3 regions of the Sporomusa termitida genome follow, and region 1 is predicted to be linked to each of the others. Evidence: riboswitches for the same ligand, from Rfam matches in the RefSeq annotation. Region 1 holds a riboswitch; each other region holds the start of a gene.

Region 1 (4,272 bases):
CTGCTCGGCACAAACCTTGGTCCAGGCCAGGGGGTGCCAGGACAATAGCACTTTTTTTCCCCGGTAGTCGGATAATTTGACGTCCTGACCACGATTGTCCTTGAGGACAAAGTCGGGAGCATAATCACCTGCAGTAATCTGTTTCATGGTATTTACCTCCTATGTATTAGATTATTTAACAGAGTCTTTATACCACTGCCTAATAGTATTCCCTTAACGCTAGCCCAGCAATCGTCAAATCGCATAAGGCTATGGTTATTATTCTCTGATAACCTGATAATTCCTGCGTATTGACAGATTTTATTGATAGAGTGCATACCTGCGCCGCTGTGATGCCAGCCTGGCCGCACCCCTGTATCTGCCGGTAAAATTCCGGTTAAAATATATGCAGAAATAGTTGACAAAGTCAGCAAATAATAATATTATTTAATTGAGAAGCATTATCAATGAAAGGTGTGTGAAATGTATGTCTGTTAAAGTTGGTCAAAAAGCCCCCGGTTTTGCAATGACAACTACCCGTGATATGGAAACTCTTGACCAGGTTGCCAAGCTGGAGGATTTTCAGGGAAAGTGGCTGGTGTTGTTCTTTTATCCGCTAGATTTTACGTTTGTTTGTCCGACTGAGATTCTGGGGTTTAACGCCAGGCTGGCTGAGTTTGAGAGTCTGGGAGCTTCGGTCCTAGGTGTGAGCACTGACAGTGTATACTCACACCGGGCCTGGATCAAGGCTTCGCGGGGAGACGGCGGTCTGGGCGGCCAGCTTAACTACCCGCTGGCCTCTGATATTACCAAGCAGGTTGCCCGTGAGTATGGTGTTCTTATTGAAGAGGAAGGGATTGCCCTTAGAGGCTTGTTTATCATTGATCCTGAGGGCATACTCCGTTATCAGGTGGTCAGCGATTTGAACGTGGGACGCAGTGTTGAAGAAGTGGTGCGGGTTCTGAGTGCGTTGCAAAGCGGCGGTCTTTGCCCGATTGACTGGCATCCTGGTGATAAAACTCTTTAATACATATTACCCTGATTATTCACAGGTCCTCTCCCTGTTATTTGCGGTGAGAGGACCTGTTTTCGTACCGCTTTGTCAGTGTAAGAACCTCGTTTTCGGACAAAACATAATTAATAAAGCTGGTCAGGTTCTTTGCCAGTTCGACCTCTACCCATTCATCGCGGAAGCTACCCTGGTCATCGGTAAGAACCGTTACTGTTGGTCTGGCTTGCAATTTTGGCCGGGCTTCGGTGACCACGCCGATAAAGCCGGTGTCAAGGACAACAAATGTTCCCAGCGGATATAGGGGGGCTTTGGCTAAAAATATATCGGCAATTTCTTTGTCCAGGTAGGTTCCACTCATCGACATGATGGCTTCGTAAGCCTGATGGGGCAAGAGGGCCGGACCTTTTTGGAAATCGGAGACGATGGTATCATAGGCATCAGCTACTGCTGTAATACGGGCATATTCATGCAGCTGATCACCGCTGAGGCCGCGTGGATAGCCAGTTCCGTCCACCTTTTCATGATGCTGGAATATTACATGGCTGGCGACAATGGAATAATCGCGGAGTTTCCGGGCATATTCAAAGCCTTGGCGCGGATGGTCTTCCTCGCTGACACTGCCATTGTCCAGCACTTTGCCAATATCGTGCAATAAGGCCCCCATCACCAGTTCTTGCATTTTTGCCGAGTTATATTCCAGGTCACTGGCGATAACCGCCGCCAGGGCCGCTACGTTTATACAATGGCTATACACATAATCGTCAGCTGTGACCGTGGTGTCCAGCCGAATGAGCTGGTTGCTGCTAATGGTTTCGATAATTGTCCTGGCCATAATATAAATGCTGTGTACATCTATGAGCTTGCCCTCTTTGGCATTATCAAAAGAGGCTTTCAGGATTTTGATCGCTTCTGTTCGCTTATCTTCCGGCAGCGTTTCTTCGTAGACTAAACCAATCCGCTCAATAATCGGATTGGTTACAAATAAGTTCAAAACGCCGAAATTATGGATTTTTTTGATGTAGCTTTCGCTCAGGCGGATGCGGCTGCCCAAAAGCACCCGGCCGTCTGCGGCACACAGGCGTGTGTAGGTAGTCATTCCTTCTGTTAAATTGTGGATGGAAACTTTCTGCATAGAAGTGCCTCGCTTATTTGTAATGTATCTAAGTTATACTCTGCTTTGCAATTTATACCGTATTGTAGATAAACTAAAAGGCATCAGTCTGAGGACAGACTGATGCCTTAATAATAATTACAATGTAATTGCAACCTGGCAGTCATAGACATGTCCTTAGACCCATAGCTTTGCGTCCTTATCTTTCGAATAAGTTTGCCATCTATTCTCTTTTTTGTAAATTGATTACTTGCTATATTATTACTTTTATTATCATATTTGTCAAGAATTTAATTATTTCGACAAAATATGATAATTTAAAGTAGCCGTCTTTGCCTATTGACATCTAGGACGGTGCGTAATATCATAAATAATACTTAACTAGTTAAGTATTGGCGATTTATAAGCGGCAATAAATATATAATGTTTTTTTCAAGGAGTCAAAGAAGATATGAAAACTGAATTACAGCCAGTAGGGAAAGAGTTGTGGACCAGGGATTTTTTGATTTTGTTTTTTACCAATAGTTTGTTTTTTGCAGGGTTTCAATTGTTAATTCCGGTTATACCGCTCTATGTCACCCGCCTGGGCGGGACAAGCGGCCAGGTTGGCCTGATAGCCGGTATTTTTGTATTTTCGGCAATTTTTATTCGCCTGTTTACGGACTGGGGAATTAAAAAATTTGGTAAGAGATATTGTCTCTTTATTGGCATTACAATTTCTTTTTTATCAGTGGCTGGTTATTATCTGTGGCTTTCGGTGGGCGGGCTGCTGGCAATCCGGATTATTCACGGGATTGGCTTCGGTATTGCCACTACTTTTTATGCTACACTTGCCGCCGACATTATTCCTGTTTCCCGCTGCGGTGAGGGAATGGGGTATTTTGGCATGGGGACAACCATGGCTATGGCGGTAGCACCGGCGGCCGGAATCTGGTTAATGAACAGTTATGGCTTCGGTGCTGTTTTTTTCGTATCGGCCTTGTGCCAGATACACGCACTGCTGGGGGTATACTTTTGCTCTGTACCTGCGATGCCAGTGGCTGATGAGGTACGGTCAGACCTAAGCCGGTCTGTTTGGGACCGGTTTATGGTGAGAGGAACACGATTTCCGGCGTTTCTTGCCATGCTATTTGGTATTTGCTACGGCAGCGTGCTTACTTTTATTGCGGTATTTGCCAAAGAGGTCAATATAGCAAACCCTGGCTATTTTTTTCTGCTGGGCACGTTGTGTATGTGTCTGTCACGTACTGTGACCGGAAAAATTTTTGACCGTAAAGGCCCGGCCTGGGTCATTCTGCCTGGGGCCATTTTATTTTTGGCAGGCCTGGCAATCCTCACTGCCACTACTACGCTGACCGCAATATTAGCGGCCGCCGTTTTCTATGGTTTTGGTGTTGGCGCCCTTTTCCCGGCTCTGCAAACCTGGATATTGAATCTGGTGCCGGCCAGCCGGCGCAGTGCTGCCAGTGCGACTTTCTATAATGTATTGGATATTGGTGCCGGCGGGGGCGCTATTATGCTGGGGCTGCTGGCCGGCGCAACAGGCTATGCGTCGGTGTATATATATTCCACTGGGGTGATGTTTGTATTTTTGGCAGCTTATAGTTATTATTATGTTAATGAAAAGAAGGGTGCAGCTACGGCAATGAAATGACAGGAGGGTGTATGGAAATAACCGAAAAGATTATTCACCAGCTTTATCAGACAACCCGGATTATTTCTACAGGCTTGAACCAGCAGCTGGAGCCATGCGGTATTTATAGCTCTGAGTGGGCCATTATTACAACCGTTAAAACCAAGGGCGCCATGTCCCAGACTGCTTTGGCCAAGTATCTGAATATTGAACCGCCGGCCATATCTAAGAGCCTGGCCAATCTGGAACGGAAGGGGCTGATAGAGCGGCGGGAAGGCTGTAACAAACGGGAAAAAACAGTGATGCTGACTGCCTTAGCCCTGGGCCGGTACACTCATTGGCAGGCTATTGTCAGACAGCAGCGGCAGCAGCTGTTAGCAGGCCTAAGCGAAGAGCGGCTAAACAGCTGTTATGGAATATTAAAAGATATTTGCAATAATGCGCAGCCTTCCAAGTAACGGCCTGGGGCAGTTAGGCACAGAAGCGGAAAGAGTCTGGCCAGCCATTTGGCTGCCAGACTCTTTCCAATATGTACCC
Region 2 (4,272 bases), 2.1 Mb from region 1:
TCCGGGGCATCATCTTTGACCTTGATAATACCATTGTTGCCTGGAACAGTCCGGAACTGGGCCCGGACATGCGTGCCTGGCTGCAGCAGTTAAGCGGACATGAGCTAAAAGTCTGTCTGCTGTCAAACAATGGCAATAAGAGGGTAAAGGCTATTGCTGACCAATGTGGCGCCCCCTTTGTGGCCCGGGCTTTAAAACCGGCCCGGACCGGTTTCCGGCAGGCTGTACATACGCTGGGGCTGACTCCGGCTGAGGTTGCCGTGGTCGGCGACCAGCTATTTACCGATATGCTGGGCGGTAACCGGCTTGGTTTATTCACAATCTGGGTGCAGCCGCTGGCGTCGCAGGAATTTATCGGCACTAAGATTACCCGGCAGTTTGAAAAACTGGCCATCCGCCTGTTGCGGGCCAGCGGGCGTCTATAGGAGGGTATTGATGAAGATCGCAATGCTGCAAATGGAGATCGTGGCCGGTGATGTGGCAGGCAATAAAAACAAAGGCCTCGCACTTGTTGAAGAGGCTGCTGATAAAGCCGATGTCATTATCTTGCCGGAGATATGGACAACCGGCTATGCTCTTAAAAATGTGGCTCAGGCTGCTGAACATATCGACGGGCCGCTGATGACCCAATTGGCCGGGATTGCCCGCAAACATCACGTAAACATCATTGCCGGCTCTGTTCCCGTCAGTCGTAATGGCCGGACCTATAACACCACAATGGTAATAGACCGGCAGGGCACTATCATTAACAGCTATGAGAAGGTACACCTGTTCAGTATGTATGGCGAAGAGCATTTTTTTGCCCCCGGCACTAAACTTGGGCTGCTGTCACTGGACAAGATGACGGCCGGAGTGGCAATTTGCTATGATCTCAGGTTTCCCGAATTATTCCGCTCACTGGCATTGCAGGGGGCTCAGGCTGTGTTTGTGCCGGCCGGATGGCCGGCGGCCCGGGGCCACCACTGGCGGACCTTGGTCCAGGCCCGGGCGATTGAAAACCACCTGTATATCTGTGCCGTAAACTGTGTGGGTGAGCATAAAGGCAGCCCTTTTTACGGACATTCGCTGCTTGTTGATCCGGAAGGAGTGATCATCGCCGAAGGGGATGACCGGGAAACAATTATTTATGGTGAAATCGATCCGGCCCGGGTGGCCGGGGCCCGCAAGGATATGCTGACTTTTGCCGACCGCCGGCCTGATCTTTATTCCTGTTAAAAGGGCATAGGGCCGGAGTAAAGGAGAAATTATGATCATAACGACTAAAACACAAAAAGTTGGATTACTGGGCTGGCCGCTCAGTCATTCCCTGTCCCCGGCCATGCACAATGCGGCCTTTGCGGCCAGCGGTCTTGACTATGTCTATCTGCCGCTGCCCACACCACCGGCGTTGCTGCCCCAGGCGGTAACCGGGTTAGCGGCCCTGGGCTTTAGCGGCGTTAATGTCACTATCCCGCACAAAGTGGCTATTATTGACTGCCTTGATGACCTTGATGACAGTGCCCGCCTGGCAGGGGCGGTGAATACGGTCGTTATCAGCGCCGGCCGGCTGATTGGCTATAACACCGATGCCGGCGGCTACATCGGCTCACTGCTGTCAGCCGGGGTTGCTGTCAAGGCGAAACATGCTGTTGTTTTGGGGGCAGGCGGGGCCGCCCGGGCTGTAGTGGCCGGTTTGGTTGAAGGCGGCATTGCTGCCGTCGGTATTGGCGCCCGGGATACGGCCAGGGCAGCCGCGGTTGCCGGGCTATTTGCCGGCACCGGGACACCGGTGAACAGCAGCGGCTGGGACTCAGCGGCATTTGCAGAAACAGTGGCTAAGGCCGATATTATTGTCAACACCACCCCCTTAGGCATGTATCCGGACAGTGCAAGCCAGCCGCCGCTGGCCTGGGCGCATATTAAGCCGACAGCAGTGATCTCCGATCTTGTCTACAATCCGCTGCAAACCGGTTTTTTGGCCGAAGCCAGCCGGCGTGGCCATACTGTGGTTACCGGCGAGGGGATGCTGCTGGAACAGGGGGCGCTTGCTTTTCAACTGTGGACAGGGGTTCCGGCGCCGCTGCCGGTTATGCGCCAGGCCTTACTGGCAGGATTAAGCGGTAATCCATCTTGACAATGAGAGTCATTATCAATTATACTTTTTATAGCTGTTTAAATTTATTAAAGTTTATATAACCTTAACAAAAAAATGCAGGAATTGTAAATTGTCAGGCGAATATACTTTAATAAAAAATCTGCAACCTTGTTGTTATCAGCATAACGGAGCAATGAATTCTGGTCTGTATTTGGGCACTTAGACCAGGGGGAGCGAGTAGTGCAACCGGCCGCAAAAATAGTTATATTTTGCTTGGCCGGTTGTTTTCATTTTTTCCTACACCACCTCAGCCACTGGGAGCAAAATTAGTTTTTTGCGGACTATAAAATAATGGAGCGCATATATGTTAAACAACCGCAAACGGTTAGGTGATCTGCTGATTGAAGCCGGCCTGATCTCCCGGGAGCAACTGGACAAAGCCCTGACTGTGCAAAAGCAAACCGGCGAGCGGCTGGGGAAGGTCCTCATTAATCTGGGTTACATAACAGAAAACAATATTATCGAGGTCCTGGAATTTCAGCTCGGTGTGCCGCATGTGGAGCTTGCCGGTATGGCTCTGGCCCGCGAAATTGTGGCGACCATTCCGGTTGCTTTGGCTGAACGCTATCAGATTATCCCGGTAAAAAAAGAGGGGCATAGACTTACACTGGCAATGGTTGATCCGACTAATTTTTTTGCCATTGACGATGTCCGGATGGCATCCGGGTGTGAGGTCGAACCGGTTATTGCTGCGGAGCGGGAGATTATGCGGGCCATCAGTCAATACTATGGGGTTAATGACTTAGTCGAAAAAGCAGTTAATCAGTTAAAGCCGGATGAAGCTGCGCCTATGGCCCAGGTCCAAACCGCTGATGACGCGCCGATTATCGGCATCGTTAACTCGCTGTTCAGCCAGGCGGTGCGGGAACGGGCCAGCGATATCCACCTGGAACCGCAGGAAAAAACACTGCGGGTCCGGTTCCGGATTGACGGGGTGCTCCGGGAAGTGGCGTCCTTTACCCGCGATATCCAGGCCGCCATTGTGTCCCGGATCAAGATTACCGGCGGCATGGATATCTCCGAAAGGCGCCTGCCCCAGGATGGCCGGATCAAGATTACCGAAGCCGGCCGTGATATTGATATCCGGGTATCGACCTTGCCGACCATTCTGGGCGAAAAGGTGGTTATGCGGATTCTCGACAAGCAGACTGTCATCCTGGATGTCGGCAAGCTGGGGTTTGCCCCTGATAACCTGCAGACCTTCCGCCGCCTGTACACCCAGGCTTACGGCATGATTCTGGTCACCGGCCCAACCGGATCAGGCAAAACGACAACCCTCTACTCAACCCTGGGAGAAATTAACACCATCAGCAAGAATACAATTACGGTGGAAGATCCTGTTGAATACCGTTTGGACGGTATCAACCAGGTCCAGGTCAATCCCCGGGCCGGCCTGACCTTTGCCCTGGGCTTGCGGTCTATATTGCGTCAGGACCCGAATATTGTGATGGTCGGCGAAATCCGGGACACGGAAACCGCCGATATCGCTATTCGGGCGGCGCTGACCGGTCATCTGGTGTTAAGCACCCTGCATACCAACGATGCCCCGGGGGCGATTACGCGGCTGATCGATATGGGGGTCGAGCCTTTTCTGGCCGCTTCCTCCATCCTGGGCGTACTGGCCCAGCGTTTAGTCCGGTGCATCTGCCCGGAATGCAAAACCAGCTATACACCGGCGGCTGACTCCCTGGAACGGCTGTTTCTCGGCCTGGCCCCGGACCAGCCCTTATGCCTGCAGCGGGGCACAGGCTGCGCAGCCTGCGGCTTTACCGGCTACAAGGGCCGGATGGGGATTCATGAGGTCATGCCGGTGACATCAGTCATCAGAGAATTGATTACCAGGCGGGCCTCGGCCGATGAAATTGCGCTGGCCGCCAAAAGCCAGGGGATGCTGTCGATGCGTCAGGATGGGATCGGGAAAGCGCTGGCCGGCCTCACCACGGTGGAAGAGGTCATGCGGGTGGCCTATGCCGGTCTGTAGCGCGGTTACTTCAAATGTAAGCAGTCATTGCCGTAGATAATGGAGGATACCTTGATGATGGAAGCACTACTGAGGGCCGCAGTTGAGAAACGAGCCTCTGATGTACATATTACAGTCGGCGTACCGCCCGTGCTGCGCCTTAATGGCAGCCTGGTCC
Region 3 (4,272 bases), 1.5 Mb from region 1:
ATTGAATTGGAGGGAGAACAATGAAAGCCATAACAATCCTGGAGCCGTGGGCAAGCCTAATTGCCTGCGGCGCGAAACAGATCGAGACACGGAACTGGTCGACTAAGTACCGGGGGCGGATTGCGATTCACGCAGGGAAGGAAACGAAGAGGGCGTTTTATAGCCTGCCTATTATTACCGCTTTGGGAGTAAGTTGTGTTTCTGAACATTGGTTGAATATTCGTCTAGGCTCGGTGATTGCTATAACTAATTTAGTTGACTGTCTTCAAGTTAGAGGTACATCCTCTTTAAAAATCTGTAATGAACAAAGAGTTGCCGCTATTTTAGAAAATAACATGAGGGTCATGGGCAATGAACTTGAGTTTGGTGATTATACACATGGCCGCTATGCCTGGATACTCGCCAATGTGCGCCGAATCGAGCCGGTACCGGCCAAGGGGAGGCAGCGGCTTTGGGAATGGGAGGCGCCAAGCGGGGATCACTGTTAAACGAAAACAAGAGAAGTGGTTAGCCACTTCTCTTGTTTTCGTTTATCGGTCCCGCTTGGGAACATCCTGTTGATTCTCGAATTCGGGATTGATTGATTTCTTTTTATCGTGCTGTTTGGATAGCGGTTTTTTATCCTGATCATCTTTAGGGGGAAGCGGCTTTTTGCCATTTGTGTTGCATGGTTCATTTACTGGATGTTGTTTGTCACAGTTTGATTTGTGTTGGATGGGGTGATTATTTTGGTCCTGACTGTGAACAATGGGCGGTCTTTCCGGTAACTGCTCATTCGGGGCGGCAAAGGCGGACATAGTGCCGGCACCGTACACCATCGCTAATCCTAATGCAAGAGACAAAACTGTTTTATTTTTAGTAAACATATCTTCAACCTCTTTCTGAATTGTTTTTAGTACCTTGTTTGGTACGACTTTATCTTAACAATTAGTTCTTAAAATTCTTTTAAAGTGAAACTTTTATTATTTTCCAATTAGGTTGTAATTTTAAAAAAAGGATAAAAAAAATCAACTTTTCTCCAAAACAAAAATAAGTTGAAAAATATCATATACTTATAGGCAAATTACTCCATTGAGCAACCCTTGCATTCGTTGGCAACTTACGATTAGTAATATGCCCAATGAATAGCGGCCGCCTTAAGAGGCGGTTCCTGGAAACCGGGACAAGGAAATTCTAGTTATAAGGTACTCACTTTACCTGGAAAATTCATATTTGCCGGCCGGCAAATACTGGGGTTTGACATTTTTTGATAATTTCGCAGGCTGCTGATTGAGAAAAACGATAATCTATTTAACTAGTATAGACATCTTAATGACTAAACTTTTAAAATTTTTAAACGATATAAACAGTAAGCACCTATAACGGCATACTTGTCGAAAGGCAAGGACGCAAAGCCATGGGTCTAAAGGCTGGAAAGCCTATGATTGCCAGGTTGCAAATTCGGTTCTAAATCGATAATGCCAGGCCTGCCATGGACAGGTCTGGCATTATCGATTTATTTACGTGCTACCCTGCAGGAGCTTATTCACAGCAGCACCAAAGGCGATCAGGCACAGCCGATAGAGCGTGAACAGCGAAAGGGGGCCTGGGGTATTTTCAATGATATAGGGGTAGTGATCAAAGCGCGCATATGTATGCTAAAGATCACTGACCACATCGAATGGAGATGTTGAATATGAAAAGTATCAAAGCAAAACTTGCGGCTATAGTTATCTCTTTATTTGTGATCGCTCTGGGCGTGCTGGCAGGGCTTAACTTCTGGCAATCCCAAAAAATGCTGACCCACGATGTCGAGAATGAACTTGCCCTTACCGCTCAGACCAATGGGGAAGCAGTCGGCATGTGGCTTGAGGGGCATAAGAAAGAACTGGAGGCAATCGCCCGGTCGCCCCTGCTGATTAATGGCAGCCGTGAAAGCCGGGTGGCTTACATTAGCGCGGAAATTAACAATAATAAGCTGTATGAAAACATTTTTTGGACTGATGCCAACGGTGACTACATCGACACCCGGGGTGCCTCCGGCAACTCAACCAACCGGCCGTATTTTGCCAGTGCGATTGCCGGCAATACCTTTATTACCGACCCGATTATATCGCCGACAAGCGGCAAGCTGGTCGTGGTTATCGCTACCCCGATCAAAGCCGATGGCCGCGTTGCCGGGATTTTGGCAGGGGCCATCAATATTGAAGAAGTGGAAAAACGCATTCTCGGTATAAAGGTGGCCCAAACCGGCTATGCCTATGTTCTGCGGACCGATGGCACAATTATTGTTCATCCCAATAAAGAGATAGTAAACAAAACTAATATTAACAATGATCCACATGCGACCCCGCCGTTACAGGCGGCTGCGGCCAAGATGCTGCAAGGCGAAAAGGGGATTGCCGGCTACCACTATGAGGGAATAGAAAGATACCTGGCTTATGCGCCAATTACGGGAACCTCCTGGTCGATTGGCGTGACTGTTCCGGCGGCTGAGGCCAGGGCGCAGCTGAGAACCTTTGCCTGGATTTCATTGCTTACTATTGTTGCAGTACTTATTGCAGCTATTCTTGTTATCCTGGTTGCCGCTGCGCGTATTGCCAGACCGCTGCAAATACTGGAAGGCGCGGCCAACCGTGTTGCCGGCGGCGATCTCAGCGTAACGAATATTAGTGTAAATTCCCAGGATGAACTGGGGCGTTTAGCCAGGGCTTTCGAAATCATGGTAGAAAATCTGCGTACCCTTGTACGCAAAATTGACACTTCGTCTGAGCTGGTAGCGACGTCGGCCGAGGAATTGACCGCCGGTGCGCACCAGTCGTCACAGGCTGCGAATCAGGTAGCCGGTTCCATTACCGATGTTTCCAGCAGGATGGAAGAACAACTGAAGGTAGCAAACAATACTTCTGCAGTCGTACAACAGATGTCAGATAATATTCAGCAAATCGCCGCTAATGTGGATCAAGTGGCGGCGCAATCAACCCAGGCTAGGGAAAAGGCTGCCGCCGGGAATAAATCGGTGGATAAAGCAGTTAGCCAAATGGCGCATATTGAACAGACTGTGAATAGTTCAGCCGGCGTTGTCGCTAATTTAGGTGAGCGGTCGAAAGAAATAGGGCAGATTGTAGATACTATTGCCGGAATTGCCGGGCAAACCAACCTGCTGGCACTTAATGCCGCTATTGAAGCGGCGCGGGCCGGTGAGCAGGGCCGGGGTTTTGCCGTAGTCGCCGAAGAAGTCCGTAAATTAGCTGAACAGTCGCAGGAAGCAGCTAAGAAAATCGCGGCACTGATCAGTGAAATTCAGGAGGATACCAACAAAGCCGTAACCGCTATGGATGAAGGAACACGCGAAGTAAAGCTGGGAGCAGAAGTGGTTAACGCCTCCGGCCAGGCTTTTCTGGAAATTACTGCCCTGGTGACTCAGGTATCAGGGCAAATAGGAGAAATCTCTGCCGCCATCAAGCAAATAGCTAACGGCAGCCGGCAAATGTCGGTTCGGTACAGCAAATGGATGACTTGAGTAAGAAAACAGCCGGCGAAGCGCAGACAGTGGCGGCGGCGACCGAAGAACAATCGGCATCAATGGAGGAAATTGCAACGTCAAACCAGGTATTGGCTAAACTGGCAATGGAGCTCAGAGAAGCGGTTAATAAATTCGCTGTGTAAGAAATATTCCGGTCTGACGCCCCTTGGCCGCCCTCTTCTACAATTATATGCAAAAGCATATATAAAATTAAGGAGGGGTTGCATGGTTATCAGACAGGTGAATGTTGGGCGCTGGAAGACTATTTTGGTTGGCCTGGTTTTTCTTGCCTGCCTTACCACGGCCCGGCTGGCAGGAGAAGTAACTACCCTGCCGCGTCCAGACTCAACCGGTGCTGCCAACTATTACGAAATGAAACCCAATCCCTATTACCTGTCCCTGGGTGTCAAAGGCTATCAGCAAACAACTGACTATACCTGTGGTCCGGCGGCTGTCATGTCGCTGTTACACTGGTATAATATATTAAGTGACGAAGCCATGAACCATGACACGGAAATGCGGCTTGCCCGGGAGATGGGGACCGGCGGCCTGGGCCATAAAAACCCCGGTACTCCTCCGCAGCAGATAGAAGCTTGGTTAAAGAGCAACGGTTTTGAGGTGACGCTCGGGTATGACGGCACCCTGGAGCTGCTGCGGGAAAACCTGGCGCGGGGAATTCCCACCCTGGTGGAGTGGATCGACTGGGGCGGCCACTGGGTGGTTGTCACCGGCTACTATGCCGCCTCCGAATCACCGTCCCGGGGTGT

The links. A riboswitch is a leader RNA that binds a small molecule or an ion and turns the genes downstream of it on or off. The one in region 1 is predicted to bind cyclic di-GMP.
Region 2: another riboswitch for cyclic di-GMP. It lies ahead of gspE (type II secretion system ATPase GspE); the one in region 1 lies ahead of SPTER_RS22690 (HD-GYP domain-containing protein).
Region 3: another riboswitch for cyclic di-GMP. It lies ahead of SPTER_RS25255 (methyl-accepting chemotaxis protein); the one in region 1 lies ahead of SPTER_RS22690 (HD-GYP domain-containing protein).

The regions. Positions count from the first base shown of each region.
Region 1 covers NZ_CP036259.1:4,910,121-4,914,392, forward strand. Annotated here, with positions in the region: gene SPTER_RS22680 (redoxin domain-containing protein) at 1-147, opposite strand, end outside; gene SPTER_RS22685 (peroxiredoxin) at 467-1,006, shown strand; gene SPTER_RS22690 (HD-GYP domain-containing protein) at 1,044-2,123, opposite strand; cyclic di-GMP riboswitch class I at 2,250-2,333, opposite strand; gene SPTER_RS22695 (MFS transporter) at 2,554-3,756, shown strand; gene SPTER_RS22700 (MarR family winged helix-turn-helix transcriptional regulator) at 3,768-4,193, shown strand.
Region 2 covers NZ_CP036259.1:1,803,119-1,807,390, forward strand. Annotated here, with positions in the region: gene SPTER_RS08095 (YqeG family HAD IIIA-type phosphatase) at 1-425, shown strand, start outside; gene SPTER_RS08100 (carbon-nitrogen family hydrolase) at 436-1,215, shown strand; gene SPTER_RS08105 (shikimate dehydrogenase) at 1,247-2,113, shown strand; cyclic di-GMP riboswitch class II at 2,253-2,335, shown strand; gene gspE (type II secretion system ATPase GspE) at 2,439-4,115, shown strand; gene SPTER_RS08115 (type IV pilus twitching motility protein PilT) at 4,170-4,272, shown strand, end outside.
Region 3 covers NZ_CP036259.1:1,235,881-1,240,152, forward strand. Annotated here, with positions in the region: gene SPTER_RS05540 (ASCH domain-containing protein) at 21-488, shown strand; gene SPTER_RS05545 (hypothetical protein) at 531-866, opposite strand; cyclic di-GMP riboswitch class I at 1,354-1,440, shown strand; gene SPTER_RS25255 (methyl-accepting chemotaxis protein) at 1,676-3,502, shown strand; gene SPTER_RS25260 (hypothetical protein) at 3,490-3,648, shown strand; gene SPTER_RS05555 (peptidase C39 family protein) at 3,731-4,272, shown strand, end outside.